DNA from 2 places in the Anaerobutyricum hallii genome. Region 2 is predicted to be linked to the other one. Evidence: predicted binding sites of a transcription regulator. Region 2 holds the regulator's gene; the other holds the start of a gene.
What was found. Region 2 encodes Rex, which represses fermentation and respiration genes when NADH is low (regulators of the CRP and FNR family bind a similar motif). Its sites were predicted from a motif close to ATTGTTAANTANTTAACAAT; they were not measured.
Positions count from the first base shown of each region.

Region 1: pflB (formate C-acetyltransferase) is a predicted target of Rex. The motif match lies at 7,039-7,058, and genes of this name have one in related genera.

Region 1 is NZ_LT907978.1:3,109,625-3,118,447, forward strand. It holds gene EHLA_RS14095 (Ig-like domain-containing protein) at 1-308, opposite strand, end outside; gene EHLA_RS14100 (bifunctional glycosyltransferase/CDP-glycerol:glycerophosphate glycerophosphotransferase) at 542-3,367, shown strand; gene EHLA_RS14105 (hypothetical protein) at 3,369-4,421, shown strand; gene EHLA_RS14110 (threonine/serine exporter family protein) at 4,637-5,398, shown strand; gene EHLA_RS14115 (threonine/serine exporter family protein) at 5,395-5,829, shown strand; ZMP/ZTP riboswitch at 6,622-6,707, shown strand; gene pflB (formate C-acetyltransferase) at 7,310-8,823, shown strand, end outside.
Region 2 is NZ_LT907978.1:920,024-928,846, forward strand. It holds gene EHLA_RS04245 (DUF512 domain-containing protein) at 1-597, shown strand, start outside; gene der (ribosome biogenesis GTPase Der) at 590-1,915, shown strand; gene plsY (glycerol-3-phosphate 1-O-acyltransferase PlsY) at 1,916-2,548, shown strand; gene EHLA_RS04260 (2-isopropylmalate synthase) at 2,983-4,377, shown strand; gene abc-f (ribosomal protection-like ABC-F family protein) at 4,513-6,441, opposite strand; gene EHLA_RS04270 (redox-sensing transcriptional repressor Rex) at 6,628-7,290, shown strand; gene EHLA_RS04275 (NAD(P)H-hydrate dehydratase) at 7,483-8,823, shown strand, end outside.

The DNA of each region.
Region 1 (8,823 bases), 2.2 Mb from region 2:
ATTCTGGTAGTTCCTGTTTTTCTTGCAGTTATTTTTCCTTTTGTAGAAATTTTTGCAACAGAAGGATTACTTGACTTCCAGATTATATTCTTAGAAATTTTTTTCTTATTCGTTTTTACTTTTAAGGTATACCATGTATTTGTATACAAAACTTTTTTCTTATTTACTATTTTTATTGTTTTTATTTCTGATAAATCCTTTCTTTTATCTACTTTTGCATTTGCAGATACTGTCTCTCCTAAAAACAACATACATAATGTAACTATTATTACAGTAAACTTTATAAATTTTTTTTCTTTAAATAGCATATTTCCCTCTCTTTCTAAAAGTCGCTTTACATATATTATCACTAAATATATCGTTTATCAACGTAAAAAAACATCTCTTAACTTACGATATTCCAAACATATTATTACTAAATTTCTCCACAATATTGTCATAATATAATAAATAGTATATAATAAAAAAATATATTCATGTTTTGTAAATATATATTTTTTACAATTACACAACCACTTATTAGGAAAAAGGATGAATAGATATGAAAAAAATATCAGTTATTATTGCTGCATATAATGCAGAAGAATACCTGTCTGAAACAATGGACAGCATTTTTTTACAGACAATGGATAATTCCGAATATGAAGTTATCGTAATTAATGACGGTTCTTCTGACAATACCTTGTCTATATTGAATTCTTATAAAAAGAATTACCCTAATTTAATTATTATTGATAAAGAAAATGGCGGTCCTTCTTCCGCAAGAAATGCAGGACTAGATATTGCACAGGGAGAATATGTCTTCTTTTTTGATGCGGACGATCTTCTAGAACCCGAGGCTTTATCCACTATGTATGATACGATTTCTGAAAAACATTCTGATTTATTAATCGGAAAATACGATATTTTTAACCGACATACAACTATAGAAATCCATAATCTCGATAATTTAATTGAATTAGAAGAAATTGATAAGTATAACACCGATATTTTATGGACTTTCTCTCTGTCTAATAAACTTTTCAGAAGAAGTCTTATCGAAAAACATCATCTTCGCTTACCACCAATTTCTTACTCAGAAGATGGCGCTTTTCTTACTCAGTTTTTATATCGCTGCTCAAAAATTGTTGGATTGGATTATATTATCTTCCATTATCGAAGATATGATGATATGGATTCTATTACGGCCTCTATCTCACCAAGTAAAATCAAAGATTACATTACTGCTCATCAGATGATTCTTCATTCTGCAGAAGAAAGCTTTTTAAGGGATTATCCTGAGTACAGTTCTATTGATGATGCACGAGAACAGAATCCAGATATTCATAACTACTTGAATACAATTATTCAAAAGCAGCTACAGATTATGCTGAACCAGTTTTATATTCAGTTCTGGTCCTTAGATTCAAACACAATTCAGTTACTTGTGGATGAAATAAATAACAAATTAAAGATTCTGGATATGAAAGTAATTTCTACCCTCAGTCTCTCTTTCCCAGAATTTTCTTTATATGATATTAAGTCATCTAAAGAGGACGTTCTTAAAAACGCATTTTTTACTGCAGTACTCTATGGTGATAAAACAAATAAAGACAACTTTATGAAGTCTTTAGATTCACTAATAAAACAGAATCTCATATTTATGAAAATAGTTGTACCTGTTTCTATGAAAGCTGATATCGAAAAAGAAGGGTTGTTACAAGATAATCTTTTCTTTGAAGATAGTAATTCTAAAAAAGAATTATTTGCTACTGCTTTGAATAATGCTCAGACACCATATATTACTTTTTGTGATGCTGAAATCACTTATGCCGTTGGTTCTTTCCGCCTGGCTTATCGGCAGCTTATGAAGCAGCAGTATGATTTCATCAGTGAGGGAATTTATCATAAAGAATATGATAATCCACAGCCATTGCTTTTCAGTAAAATCGCCTCTACATCTTTAAAAAATGGAATGAAATATAATTTTTCCCTCTTTATGGATGCTACATTAGCTAACAAATTCTTCTGTGTTGATTTTGTAAGAAGTCTCCATTTAGATTTTAGCGAAGAGCTTCCAGAATTGATAAAATTATGTTATACAAAAGGCAGTTACGCATACCGCTTAGATGGTTTGCTTCTTTACAATAATAAAAAAGAAACTTTTATTGATTACATTGCAACAGATAAAACTCTATCTTTTATTAAAGAATACTTAAAAGATAAAACAATTACATTAAATAGCGCTGAAATACTCTACTCTCCGGCAGAATCTGGCATGAAATTCCGTCTTCTCTCTGATGAGACGGAAGAAGAACAAGCATGGAATAAAAAGGCAGCTTCTTTCCAGAAAAAGCCACTGAAAAATCAGGTTTTATTTGTTTCTCCCCGTGCAGATGGGCATCTTGAAGGAAATGCAAAGGCTCTATATCCCTTTATCAAAGGTAAAAAGACAATCTGTGCAAAACGTTTACCACATAATCCTCAAACAGCCCTTGAAATGACTGAGGAAATCCTTACCAGTAAGGTAATCGTAACAGATGACTATGTAAAATATTTAAGATATTTCCCTTTACGCCCGGAACAGCGAGTTATTCAGCTATGGCATGCTTGCGGTGCATTTAAAAAGTTTGGACAGCGCGGAACAAATCTTTCTTTACCTGAAGACAGAGCCACACATGCACAGTATAATCTTGTATGTGTAAGTGGAGAAAATTTACGTTCTATCTATGCGGATGCATTTGATGTAAATTATAATAAAGTAAAAGCATTAGGCTGCCCACGAACAGATGATTACTTTAACAAACATCTGATTACTAAAACAAAACGAAAAATCTATTTCCGGCATCCTAGTTTGATTGGAAAATCTGTTCTTGTTTATGCGCCTACTTTCCGAGATGTTGGATGTGATAGAAGTGAATTCCATCCTGAACTTGATTTTGATCGTCTTTCAAAAGATTTACTTCCTAATCAAGTACTTTTAATCTGCCCACATCCGGTAATGAAGAACGATATTCTTCCAAAAAAATACAAAAACATACGCGTAATGAGAGATTTTTCAACAAATGATTATATGCTTATTTCAGATATGCTAATCACTGATTATTCTTCTGTTATATTTGAATATGCACTACTTCGTAAACCTATCGCATTCTTCTGCTATGATCTGCCAACCTATGACCGAGGATTTTATCTTAATTATCCAGAAGATCTGCCTGGAGATGTATATACAAATCAAGAAGAACTGACAGACTATTTAACACATCCTGAAAAACATATTCTTACAAATAAGATGAATTCTTTTGTTGAAAAATATATGTCTGCCTGCGATGGACATAGTTGTGAAAGAATTGCAAACCTGATTAATTCATACATGGAGGGAAAGTAAAATGAGTAAAAAAACTATTTCATTTGTAAGTACCCGTGGACGTGGACTAAACACTGATCTGCAGCTTGTAAAAGACAATCTCATGACTGCTCTTCCAGAAGTGGAATTTGAATACTATCTCAACAAAACAGCAACAAAGATTCCTCTAATCAATACTAAAATGGAAGATGCACGCCGAACTTTTTGTACTGAAGCCCAAAATATCATTTGTATGGATCCTTCTATTCCAATCAAAATACCTAGTGCTTCCGAAAGAGAGCGCCGTTTGCTCTTAGCAACACCTTTTGATTATCAATTTAATATTTTTATGAAATACCATGATAATCCTGACCAACCAAAGAAACAGACATTCATACGCTGTACACATGTAATGCCCGGCTCTCCATTTACAGCTAAACTTTTCCACTCTTTTTATGAATGGGAAGATAATGTTACCTTTTTAGATGATATTCCTCTACCTATTTCCTGGGATATTCTTCAAGAAGAGAAAAGAACTACTGTAAAAAAACAATTGGAATTCTATTTTCCGCAAGCAAAAGGTAAAAAAATACTATCCATACTTTTAGTTGGACAAAAACCCGAACCCGAAGATGGTTCAGAACCTGTAAACCTTTTTGATAATTTTAACCTAAAAAAAATCATGGATTATATAGACGATGACTGGTTTGTAATTACAAATAACTGGGATCTTGTAGAACTATCCTACCAGTTACCATACCAATATTCTTCTAAATTTGGTTATATTAAAAATAAAATTTCGCTTAATGATATGATGTACCTTTCCGATATGTTGATTACAAACAGCAGCAAACATGCCGGAAACTTCTCAATCACCAAAAAGCCTATTTATTATTTGGAATATCTTCCAAAAATATTTGGTAATTTTATAAAGAAATTTTATCCATCTATGTATTTGAAAGACCTGGAGCAATTACTGACACTTGACTTTAGTAACACTGAATTATCACCTGAACAGAAAAACTTCTGCCAAGAATTTTCTTATGACCCAACAGAAAATCCATTAGAAACAATTGAAAAGCTTTTCAAATACTAAATCTACAATTGGTGGGAATGAAGATTTTCCAGAAAGATATGACTTTCCAGAAAATCAAATTTCAAGAAACTGATATTTATATAAGGAATTCCGTTTTTCCTGTTGACTTCCTCTGCTGTTTTCTTATGGTGAAATAGTTCTCTGATTAAAAAGATTCCAATAGTACTTTAAATTTGTGATATACTATATCATATTTTGTTGAAAGGAGAATTTCATTGAGCTCACCGAATGCTATTTTACATGAATTATTAAATCTGGCTGAAATTATGCTGACCAATGGCGCCGAAGTCAGTCGTGTGGAGGAAACGCTTAATCGAATGGGACATGCCTACGGTGCCAGTCAGATGAATGTTTTTGCAATTACATCAAGTATTGTTGTTACAATGGTATTTCCTGAGGGAGAAGAATATACACAAACTCGCAGGATTACCACCCCTGCCGGCACAGATTTTTTTAAATTAGAACAGGCAAATGCATTAAGCAGACAATGCTGTGCCGCCCCCCTTTCTTTAACAGATTTGAAAGATGAAATAAACAAAATTTCAAAAATAAAACCTGCACCTTATACTATTTATCTGGGAAGTATGCTTGGTGCCGGCGGGTTCTCTGTCTTTTTCGGTGGAACGATCTTAGATGGGGCTATTGCTGTTATCTTTGCTTTTCTCCTTTGTTTTTTACAAAGGCATTTAAATTCTATATGCAGTAATACCTTTATTCTTCAATTTTTCTGTTCCCTCTTTATCGGTACCGGCATTTGTATTACTGCCTTCTTTTTTCCGGTAATTCATGTAGATAAAGTTATGATCGGAGATATTATGCTGTTGATTCCCGGTATTCTTATGACCAATTCTATACGGGATATTTTAATCGGAGATACGATTTCCGGTATAATGCGACTCGTAGAATCTCTTCTATGGGCTGGCGCTCTTGCCTGTGGATTCATGTGCGCTATCTGGTTTGTGGGAGGTGTATTATGATACTTCAGTTCTTTGCGGCTTTTATCGGAGCTGCCGGATTCGGATTCCTGTTTCATTTGCAGTTTAGACACATTTTTCCTGCAGCTTTAGGTGGCGTACTGACTTGGGTTATTTATGTTATTGCTAATACCTGGGGGTTCGATATTTTTATTTCCTCACTATTTGCAAGCGCCTTTGCTGCGATTTACTCCGAAGTCATTGCAAAAATAAGAAAAGCTCCCACCACACTTTTTCTTATCATCTCTGTTGTTGTTTTGATTCCCGGCGGTTCTCTCTACTACACGATGAGCTATGCTGTTCAAAGGCAATGGCAGTATGCCGCAATATATGGTTCTAAAACCGTCCAATGTGCATTAGGACTTGCCATCGGAATGAGTCTCATATGGATATTCCACGATATGGCAAGAAGGGTTTACTCTTTAATTCATTAGGGGAAAACAAACGAAAAAAGAAATAATGCCATATCCCATCTGCTCTGTAGTCGCTGTGTTTAAGATGCTCATCCGCATCTTAAACGTGCTCCGAAGCCGCATCTGGGATATGGCATTATTTCTTTTTTCTGTGTTTTGGCTCCAGAAGGAATGAATGCAATAGTCTTTGGGAAAGAAATGGGGAAGGGGACAGAAGGTTGTGGCTTATTCTGATATTGTCAATGATGATACAATGATATCACCAACTATCATTGTGTACTATAAATATAAAGGCGATTTCTTTAATATTCTGGAAAATGACAATCTCTTTCATTTTTACTACTCATTAAAGAGAGAAAATAGACTTCTGACTATATATCCTTCCGAGCAAGCAGTAGACTTCTGATTTCTCCCCCTCTTTCTCTCCTCCAAAGACTATTGCATTCATTCCTTCTGGAGCCAAAACACAGAAAATAAAAAATAATAGACTATAACAAATGTAATGTGGAAACAGATTAATAAAATTCCCTGACAGAGATACCTTCCGAGCAAGCAGTAAACTTCTGATTTCTCCCCCTCTTTCTCTCCTCCAAAGACTATTCCATTCATTCCTTCTGGAGCCAAAACACAGAAAATAAAAAGAATAGACGATAACAAATGTAATGTGAGAGCAAGTAAAAATGCCGAACAGGCATTTTCTACGCAGCGATATCTTTACATTTGTTATCGTCTATTCTTTTTATTTTCGTCTGTTTTCCCCAAATGAATTAAATAGTTACCCCTTGACATTTGATTGGCTTTTGGTTATAGTTAGGTTACTTATACGACTGACGGAAGTAAGTGGAATGAACCACATGAAGTATGAGATTCTTATTTAGCCGACCGTCTGGGCAATTCTTGTCTGGATATCGGCTTTTTTTATCTCAGTCGAGAAGACTCCCACCTCTTTTAGGTGGTGAGTGACAGCAAATTTGTCTCAGTGGGAGTCCAATCTCCGACTGAGATAAACGCTCCGCGAGGATGCGCAGTGATTCTGTAAAGAATATGTCAGCTTACGCTGACCAGAATCACGCGCCAAGTCTCGCGGCGGCTCGACTTGAATTTACTCTGACAGGATGAATATTCTATCCGATATCCCCGAGAAGAAATAACTTTAAATCATAATTAAGCCAGGTGAAATTTTTGATATTTTCTTGTTGATATTGTATCAATATCCGTATATTTGTACGATTTGATATTTTTTTATCAACAGCTTAAATCCCTTGATTTTAAGGGCTCTAAGAACATTTTTAGTGTATATGTTCAGAAAAAAGAACACATAATATCAAAAATTTGTTTGACGATTATCAAAAATCATGCTAATAATGTTGTTAGATGATTATAACTTGAATAAGTTTAGACTAATTATTTAAGAAATCATCTGACACTTTTTTGATTTTTTAGCAAACATATTTCAAAGCCTTGACTTAAGAATTTTTTACAAACAGGGAGGTCAACTAAGATGTTACAAAAAGAACAATGGCAGGGATTTAACGGACGTATCTGGAGAGAAGAAGTTAATTTAAGAGAGTTTATCCAGGATAACTACACTCCATATGATGGAGATGCTTCTTTCCTGGAGGGACCTACAGAAGCTACAAATACGCTGTGGGACGAACTGCAGAAATTGCAGAAGGCTGAGCGTGACAAAGGTGGCGTTCTTGATATGGATACCGAGATTGTATCAAGCCTTACTTCACACAAACCAGGCTATATTTCTGAAGCTTTAAAAGAAAAAGAACAGATCGTAGGTCTTCAGACAGATAAACCTTTAAAACGTGCCTTTATGCCATTTGGTGGTATCCGTACTGCGGAAGAAGCCTGTACAACTTATGGTTACACACCAAATCCAGAACTGCATAAAATTTTTACAGATTATCATAAAACACATAATCAGGCAGTATTTGATTCTTATACACCTGAGATGAAGAAAGCTCGTCACAACAAAATCATTACCGGTCTTCCAGATACGTACGGACGTGGACGTATCGTTGGCGATTACCGTCGTGTTGCTCTTTATGGTATTGATTTATTAGTTGAAGACAAGCAAAAAGATTTCGCAAACTGTGGCGATGGAACGATGACAGATGATGTAATCCGCTTAAGAGAAGAAATCTCCATGCAGATTAAAGCATTAAAAGATATGAAAGTTATGGCAGAAAGCTATGGTTATGATATTTCTGAGCCTGCTTCTAATGCAAAAGAAGCTGTTCAGTGGACATACTTTGGTTATCTTGCAGCAATTAAAACACAGAACGGTGCTGCTATGAGTATCGGACGTATCGCTACTTTCCTTGATATTTATATCAAACGTGATATGGATAAGGGCATCCTTACAGAGAAAGAAGCACAGGAATTAATTGACCATATGACTATGAAGTTCCGTATGGTTAAGTTTGGACGTATCCCATCCTACAATCAGCTCTTCTCTGGCGATCCTGTATGGGCTACACTTGAAGTCGGTGGTCTTGGTCAGGATGGTCGTTCTATGGTTACAAAGACAGACTACCGTTTCCTTCATACATTAGAAAATATGGGACCTGCTCCAGAACCAAACCTCACTGTACTTTACTCTGAGCGTCTTCCAAAAGCATTCAGAAATTATGCCGCTCATATTTCTATTACAACAAGTTCTATCCAGTATGAAAATGATGATGTAATGCGTCCGGTATGGGGCGATGATTACTCCATCTGCTGCTGTGTTTCTGCTACACAGACTGGTAAGGAAATGCAGTTCTTCGGCGCCCGCGCTAACCTTGCCAAATGTCTTCTTTACGCAATCAATGGTGGTGTGGATGAAAAGACCGGCCAGCAGGTTGGACCGGAATATAAACCAATTACTTCCGAATATCTTGTTTATGATGAAGTAATGCATAAATACGATATCATGATGGACTGGTTAGCAGGTTTGTATGTAAATACATTGAATCTCATCCAGTACATGCATGACAAATATTACTATGAATATGCACTAAT
Region 2 (8,823 bases):
GTACTGAAGCAGATTCATAAATGGCAGGATTATTTTCGTGAAAATTATGGAACAACCTTTGTTCATGCAAGCGATGAATGGTTTATTCTCGCAGAACAGGAATTCCCAGATGAGGCGTATTATGAAGGCTATGGACAGCTTGAAAATGGTGTCGGTATGATGCGGCTTTTGCTAGAGGAAGTAAAAGAACACCTTGCGGAGCTTACCGGTGATGATCGGGAAAAACATGTAGCAATCGCGACAGCGAAACTTGCTTATCCAACGATTAAGAAGCTTGCAGCGGATGTGGAAACGAAATTCCCTGGTATTAAGATAGATGTGTACTGCATTACTAATAAATTTTTTGGTGAACATATTACAGTTTCAGGTCTTTTGACCGGACAGGATATTATTGCACAGTTAAAAGGAAAGGCGCTTGGAGAGGAGCTCCTCCTTCCATGCAATGTGTTAAAAGCTGATGAGGATATTTTCCTTGATGACATTTCATTAAAGGAACTTTCCGATTCTTTACAAGTTCCCGTAAATATTATACAATCAGAGGGAAGAGACTTTGTTGATAAAATTATTACGATAGAGAATGGAGGAAATTATGAGTAAACCGGTTGTTGCGGTGGTAGGCCGCCCGAATGTAGGGAAATCTACGCTGTTTAATGCGTTAGCAGGAAGCAGGATTTCAATAGTAGAAGACACACCAGGAGTAACAAGGGACCGTATCTATGCGGAGGTCAGCTGGTTAGACTATCAGTTTACCCTGATTGATACCGGAGGAATTGAACCTGAGTCTGATGACATTATCATTTCACGAATGAGGGAACAGGCAGAGACAGCAATTATGACAGCAGATGTTATTTTGTTCCTTGTAGATGTACGTCAGGGACTTGTAGATGCAGATTTTAAAGTGGCAGATATGTTACGCCGTTCGCATCGTCCGGTTCTTCTTGTCGTAAACAAAGTAGATAACTTTGAAAAATATATGCCGGATGTCTATGAATTTTATAATCTTGGTCTTGGTGATCCGATTCCTGTTTCTGCACAGGGCAAACTTGGAATAGGTGATATGTTAGATCATGTAATTGAACAGTTTGAAACACCGGCACGAGAAGAGGAAGAGGAAGATGAACGTCCGAAGATTGCGGTAATCGGTAAACCGAATGCAGGTAAGTCTTCGATTATCAATAAGCTTCTTGGAGAAGAACGAGTGATTGTATCTCCGGTTGCAGGAACGACAAGAGATGCGATTGATACAACGGTAAAGCGTAATGGTCAGGAATATATCTTTATTGATACAGCGGGGCTTCGTAGAAAGAGTAAGATTAAAGAAGAATTAGAGCGTTACAGTATTATTCGTACCGTTACAGCCGTAGAGCGTTGTGATGTTGCCGTTTTGATTATTGATGCAACGGAAGGAATTACGGAGCAGGATGCAAAGATTGCAGGAATTGCCCACGAACGTGGTAAAGGTATGATTATTGCAGTGAACAAGTGGGATCTTGTGGAAAAAGATAATACCACGATGAAGAAGTTCACAGAAAAGATTCGCGAAAAGCTTTCCTATATGCCATATGCGGAACTGATTTTCCTTTCTGCAAAGACAGGACAGAGACTTCCAAAGCTTTTTGATATGATTGATGCCGTAATTGAAAACTGTGCCCTTCGTGTACAGACAGGTGTCTTAAATGAAATTCTTACCGAAGCAATGGCTATGAAGCAGCCACCATCAGATAAAGGTAAGCGTTTACGAATTTACTATATTACTCAGGTTTCTGTAAAGCCGCCGACATTTGTTATGTTCATTAACGAGAAGAAACTGACACATTTTTCATATACCAGATATATTGAGAATCAGATCCGTACGACATTTGGTTTTCGTGGTACTCCGATCCATTTCATCTATCGTGAGAGAAAGGAGAAGTAAATGACTGCTGTATATTATGTGCTTGTAATTGTGGTAGGCTATTTTTGCGGCTGCATTGAAAGTGGTTACCTTGTAGGAAAGTTATGCGGAATGGATATTCGTGACTATGGAAGCGGGAATTCTGGTACAACGAATGTACTTCGTGTACTTGGTAAAACTCGTGCATTACTTACTTTCCTTGGAGATGCATTAAAAAGCTTTGTTCCGGTACTTATTGTAAAGTTTGTATTATGTCCGGCTGTACCAGATTTGAATGCAGAACTGATTCAGCTTGTTACAGGGTTTGCGGCAGTAATGGGACATGATTATCCTGTTTTCTTAAAGTTTAAAGGAGGAAAAGGAATTGCGACAACAGCCGCCGCAATGATGGCTTTTGACTGGAGAATCGGTTTATGCTGTTTTATTATCTTTGTGACAGTCACAGCTGTAACAAGATATGTTTCCTTAGCTTCGATCCTATTATCAGCAGGTATCGTAGTAGAAATTCTTATTTTTCATCCAGGAAGATGGGATTTATTTGCGATGTGTGTCCTTTATGCATTTTTTGCAATTTATCGCCATAGAGCAAATATTGGCAGACTTTTATCTGGAACGGAAAGTAAGATCGGACAGAAAGTAAATGTTAATAAATAATAATTTCCGGTTTTAGATTGGAAAGAATAAAAACGATATATCTCATCTGAAGTTTTGAGATGCGTTCAAGATGCAAGAACATTTTTTACGCAGCATTTACAGAACAGGTGGGATATATCGTTTTTTGTTTTTCTTTTATTTGAAACGTAGACAGGAACTCTTAGATATGACGCTGTGCAATGATAAAGTAAATGAAGGAAAATGAAATGTATTATGCGAAAAAAGATATAAAAAATACTATCTCTTGACAAATTTAACTTTAATGATAGAATAATAACGGGAATAAAATGAAGTTTTTAAAAATGATTTATGCAATTCAGGTTGCTCGACTTGAAAGTCAGGATACTTTTGGAAACTATGCTATACTATATGGGTTTTTATAGACTGTGAATTGCCGTCATATTAATAAAAGAAATGGAGATAGAACTATGGAAATGGATAACCGCTCAGTTCGGCTGAACAAAAAATCAAATTTATTGAAATTAGATGAATATATGTACCCGCTGGTTGATACGGATAAGCCTAATGTATTCCGTAATCTGTTCCCGTATGAGGAAGTGCCGAAAATAGCCTTTAATGACCGAATCGTACCTCATGAAATGCCGGAAGATATCTGGATTACGGATACAACTTTCCGCGATGGACAGCAGTCAAGAACGCCGTATTCAACAGATCAGATCGTGCATATATATGATGCATTCCACCGCTTAGGAGGACCGAAAGGAATTATTCGTCAGTGCGAATTTTTCTTATATAGTAAAAAAGATAGAGATGCGGTATATAAATGTATGGAAAAGGGTTATAAATTTCCTGAAATTACAAGCTGGATTCGTGCAAGTAAGAAAGACTTTGAATTAGTAAAAGAAATTGGTTTAAAAGAAACCGGAATTCTTGTAAGCTGTTCTGATTACCATATTTTCTATAAAATGAAAATGACAAGAAAACAGGCGATGGAACATTATTTAGGCGTTGTAAGAGAATGTCTTGAAACCGGAATCAGTCCAAGATGCCACCTGGAAGATATTACCCGTTCTGATATTTATGGATTTGTTATTCCATTTTGTCTGGAGCTTATGAAATTAAAAGATGAGTATGGTATTCCTGTAAAAATTCGTGCCTGCGATACGATGGGATATGGAGTAAACTTCCCAGGAGCTGTGATTCCACGTTCTGTGCCGGGAATTATTTATGGATTAAAAGAACATGCCGGAGTACCATCAGAATTACTAGAATGGCATGGTCATAATGATTTCTATAAAGCAGTGAATAATTCTACAACAGCATGGCTTTATGGAGCATCTGCTGTAAACAGTGCATTATTTGGAATCGGTGAACGTACAGGAAACACCCCGCTTGAGGCAATGGTATTTGAATATGCCCAGCTTCGTGGAACATTAGACGGAATGGATACTACAGTTATTACAGAACTGGCAGAGTATTATGAGAAAGAGATTGGATATCACATTCCAGAAAGAACACCGTTTGTAGGAAAGAACTTTAATGTGACAAGAGCCGGAATCCATGCAGATGGTCTTCTTAAAAATGAAGAAATCTATAACATATTTGATACAGATAAATTGTTAAACCGTCCGGTGCTTGTAGCGGTATCAAATACAAGCGGACTTGCTGGAATTGCCCATTGGATAAATACTTACTATCGCTTAAAGGGAGATAAGGCAGTAGACAAGAAGAGTCCACTGGTAGCCGAGGTAAAGAAGTGGGTTGATCAGGAATATGAAACAGGTCGAGTAACTGCAATTACAGATGGCGAATTAGAAAAAGTAATTAAAGAAAGCAGCAAAAAATTAAATGTTAACCTAATCCCATAAATCAGTTAAAAACAGAACTTAATACGAAGGATTTAAAGTAGACAGAAAAAATAAAAAAACGATATATTCCAGATGCAATTACAGGGCGGAGGAATATATCGTTTTTCTGTCTATATCGAATCTACAAATTAAAAATTATTCTGATAATTCTTCCCATTTGTCATAGAGTTCTAGTAAGGTAGATTCATTTTCTTCAAATTTAGTATTGAGTTCCATAAGTTTTGATACATTGGTAGCATTTTCAGGTAATGCCATTTCATTTTTTAACTGATCATTTTCTGCTTCTAAGCGACTGATTTCTTTTTCTGTCTTCTTTAAATCGTTGGCACGCTTACGCTGTTTTGCGGCCTCTTCACGCGAACGTTTCCAGTCCTCCTTGGCTTTTTCTGGAGAAGGGGCAGGAGATTTATCAGCGGAGGCAGCAAGTGTGATGTTATCGCTGTCAGCAGATACGTTTCCAGCTTCTTTTTGTTCTAAGTAATAGTTGTAGTTGCCTTTATAGTTTACGATGCCTTCTGGGGATAAGTCCAGGATTCTTGTGGCTGTTTGATTAATGAAGTAACGGTCATGGGAAACGTAAAATACAGTTCCCTCATAGTTGTTAATCGCTTCTTCTAAAATTTCTCTGGACTGGATGTCTAAATGGTTGGTCGGCTCATCAAGAATGATGAAGTTCGCATTGGAAAGCATGAGTTTAGCGAGAGAAACTCGTCCTTTTTCGCCACCACTCAAAGTGCCGATGACCTGAAATACATCTTCGCCGGTAAAAAGAAAGGCAGCAAGAACATTTCGGATGCGGGTATTAGTCAGCTTTGGATAGGCATCAGAAATTTCATCAAAAATTGTTTTGGAATCGTCTAATACATGTTGTTCCTGATCATAATAACCGATGGACACCTTAGAGCCGTAGCGGATTTTTCCAGAGTCAGCACGAAGCTGGCGGTTAATGATTTTTAAAAGAGTGGTTTTTCCGGTACCGTTGGCACCGAGGAGTCCAACAACTTCCCCACGTTTAATCTGAACATTTAAATTACGGAATAAAGCCTTATCACCAAAAGATTTGGAAAGTCCTTCAATAGTAAGAACATCGTTTCCACTAAGTACTTCCGGTTCTAAAGTGATACGCATCTTACTGTTTAAAGTCACAGGTTTATCGACAAGTTCAATCTTACTAAGCATTTTCTCCCGGCTTTCGGCACGTTTGATGGACTTTTCACGATTGAAAGAGCGAAGCTTTGTGATTACCTCCTCCTGATGGTGGATTTCTTGTTGCTGATTCATATAAAGTTTCATCTGGGCATCACGCTGTGCTTTTTTCTTTTCGGCGTAAGCACTGTAGTTGCCGTTAAATACCTGACTGTTTCCACGCTCGATCTCGATTACTTTATCAACAACTTTATCAAGAAAATAGCGGTCATGGGAAACAATAAGCACCGCACCCCGGTAGTTAGAAAGGAAAGTTTCTAACCAGCGAATGGATTCCATATCAAGGTGGTTAGTCGGCTCATCAAGTAAAATGAGATCCGGGTGCATCAGAAGAATACGGCTGAGTGCTACGCGGGTCTTCTGTCCTCCGGAAAGTGTATGGATTGGTGTGTCAAACTGGCTTTCATCAAAACCAAGACCTTTTAATACACCGATAATTTCGCTTTTCCAGGCATAACCATTTGCCTTCTCAAAGCGGTCAGTGAAACGGGAATAACTTTCCATTGCGCTTTCTAGTGCTTCACCGGACAAAGTGCTGATATCTTTTTCTAACTGACGTATTTTCTTTTCTAGTTCGATGATATCTTTTTTGGCATCAAGCATTTCTTCATAAATGCTGCGATGAGAACTTACGTCAATGATCTGAGATAAGTAGCCATAAGTAGATCCTTTCTGAAAGATAACCTCCCCATGATCTGCCTCATATTCTCCGGTGATAATTTTGAAAAGAGTGGTTTTACCGGCGCCGTTGATACCGATTACAGCAGCCTTTTCCCCTTCATTAATTAAAAAATTAACATTATTTAATACGGATTTGCCTCCGAATGCTTTTTCGATTTTCTGACAGGCTAAAATCATAATAACCTCCAAATGATTATATTATTATATAGTAGAAATATTTCTGATGTATTTTATCATGAAAGAAAAAATAAGTAAATAAGTGTTGGAATTTTTAACAATCCTATTTGACATTAAAACTATTTTTGTATATAATTGATTAAGTAGAGCTTGAGAATGGGAATTTTTTATCAAAGGGAGGATCTTATGCCAGGCAATAAAGCAGTTGTAAAAACAGGGAATGAAAAGTCAATTTCTCCGGCAGTGATAAAAAGATTACCCCGGTACTATCGGTATCTTGGAGATTTACTGAAGAATGATGTTGTTCGTATTTCTTCAAAGGAACTGAGTCAGAGAATGAACGTCACTGCTTCTCAGATTCGTCAGGATTTAAATAATTTTGGTGGGTTTGGTCAGCAGGGATATGGTTATAATGTAGAGTATCTTTATAATGAGATGGGTAAGATTCTGGGTCTGGATAGAACAAATAACATCATTATCGTAGGTGCGGGTAATCTTGGTCAGGCGTTGGCGAATAACCAGGATTTTGACAGTAATGGATTTAAAATTATCGGACTTTTCGATGTGAATCCAAGATTAATTGGTATGACAGTGCGGGGTGTGGAAGTATATGATATCGACATGCTGGAAACATTTTTAAAAGAGCATGAGGTAATGATTGCTGCATTAACGTTACCGAAGTCAAAAGCGGTAAAGGTTGCAGAACAGTTAGTTGATTTAGGAATTAAGGCATTATGGAACTTTGCACCGGTAGATTTACATTTTTCAGAAGATATTCTGGTTGAGAATGTACATCTTGCAGAGAGTATTATGACATTGTCTTATAGAATTCACAGTCAGAATCAATAGAATAGTTACTGTAAAGTATATATTGTAAAAGAAAGTAAGAGATGAGAAGCTGTGTGATAGAAAGCATTGTTTTTCATCTCTTTTTGCTGACTGCTCAATCGCAAATTACGTATGTATGCTGGAATCTTCTTACAAGAGTAAGTGCAGTAAAGACTCCGGGGTACATCTTTTAAGAAACAGGAGGTTTAAAAGATGCGTTACGTTGCTTCAAGAGAGGAAATGCAGCAGATTGATGCGTATAGTATAAATACGATGGGGATTCCTGGTATTGTTTTAATGGAAAAGGCGGCGCTTGCTTTAGAAGAAGTCTTTTTAGAGAGAGTACCAATAAAGAGTAGTGTACTTATTGTTACAGAAAAGGGCAATAACGGTGGAGATGGTCTGGCACTTGGGCGTCTTTTATTAGAAGATGGATACAATGTTGATTTTTATGAAATCGGAGCAATTCCACATGATTCAGATTCCCATCAGATTCAGAAGAAAGTTTTAGAGCAGATGGAAGCGCAGTTTTTGATGGAGTTTCCAGAAGAAGAATATGATGTGATCGTCGATGCGGTTTTCGGTGTTGGATTAAAAAGAGAAGTAGCGGGACAGCACAGACAAGTAATCGAGAGAATGAATCAGAAGAAAGCGTTAAAAGTAGCGGTTGATGTGCCATCGGGTGTAGATGCTTCGACAGGACAGATTCTTGGCATAGCTTTTTGCGCAGATTTGACGGTTACGTTTGGACTGTTAAAAGCTGGGCTGCTCCTGTATCCGGGAGCGGATATCAGTGGAGAAGTTATTGTAAAAGAAATTGGATTCCCAAACAAAGCGGTAGAAAAAATTGCTCCGAAGATGATTTCTTTTGTAAAAGAGGATCTTTCTCTGTTGCCAGAACGAAAAGCCTGGACGAATAAGGGGAATTATGGGAAGGTATTATTAATCGCAGGGGCAAAAAATATGGCTGGAGCAGCTGTTTTGAGCGGAACGGCAGCTTATAAAAGCGGAAGTGGACTGGTACGGGTTTTTTCTTGCGAGGAAAACAGGGTAATTTTACAAGAAAAGCTTCCGGAAGCGATTCTTACAACATATGATTCAGAAGAAAAGGCGGAAGAGATTTTGCCGGAAGCGATTTCCTGGGCATCAGTTATCGGCATTGGTCCAGGAATCGGACAGAGTATATTTGCCAGACGATTATTAAAGCAGGTTCTCGCATTGGGTAAAGTTCCGCTTGTAATTGATGCGGATGGATTAAATAATCTGGCTGTTTTATTGAAAAATGATAGAGAGATAAAACAATTATTCTATGAATATAAGAGTGGAATCATATTAACGCCACATCTAAAAGAAATGTCCAGGCTGCTTGAAGAAGAAATAGCGGAGATTCAGAGTAATCTGCCAAAAGCAGCGATGAAGATGGCAGATCAAAATCATATAATCGTCCTAAAAGATGCAAGGACAATTGTATCTGATGGAAATGCTCCTTCATATATTAATATGAGTGGAAATAACGGAATGGCAACAGGCGGAAGCGGTGATGTTTTAACCGGA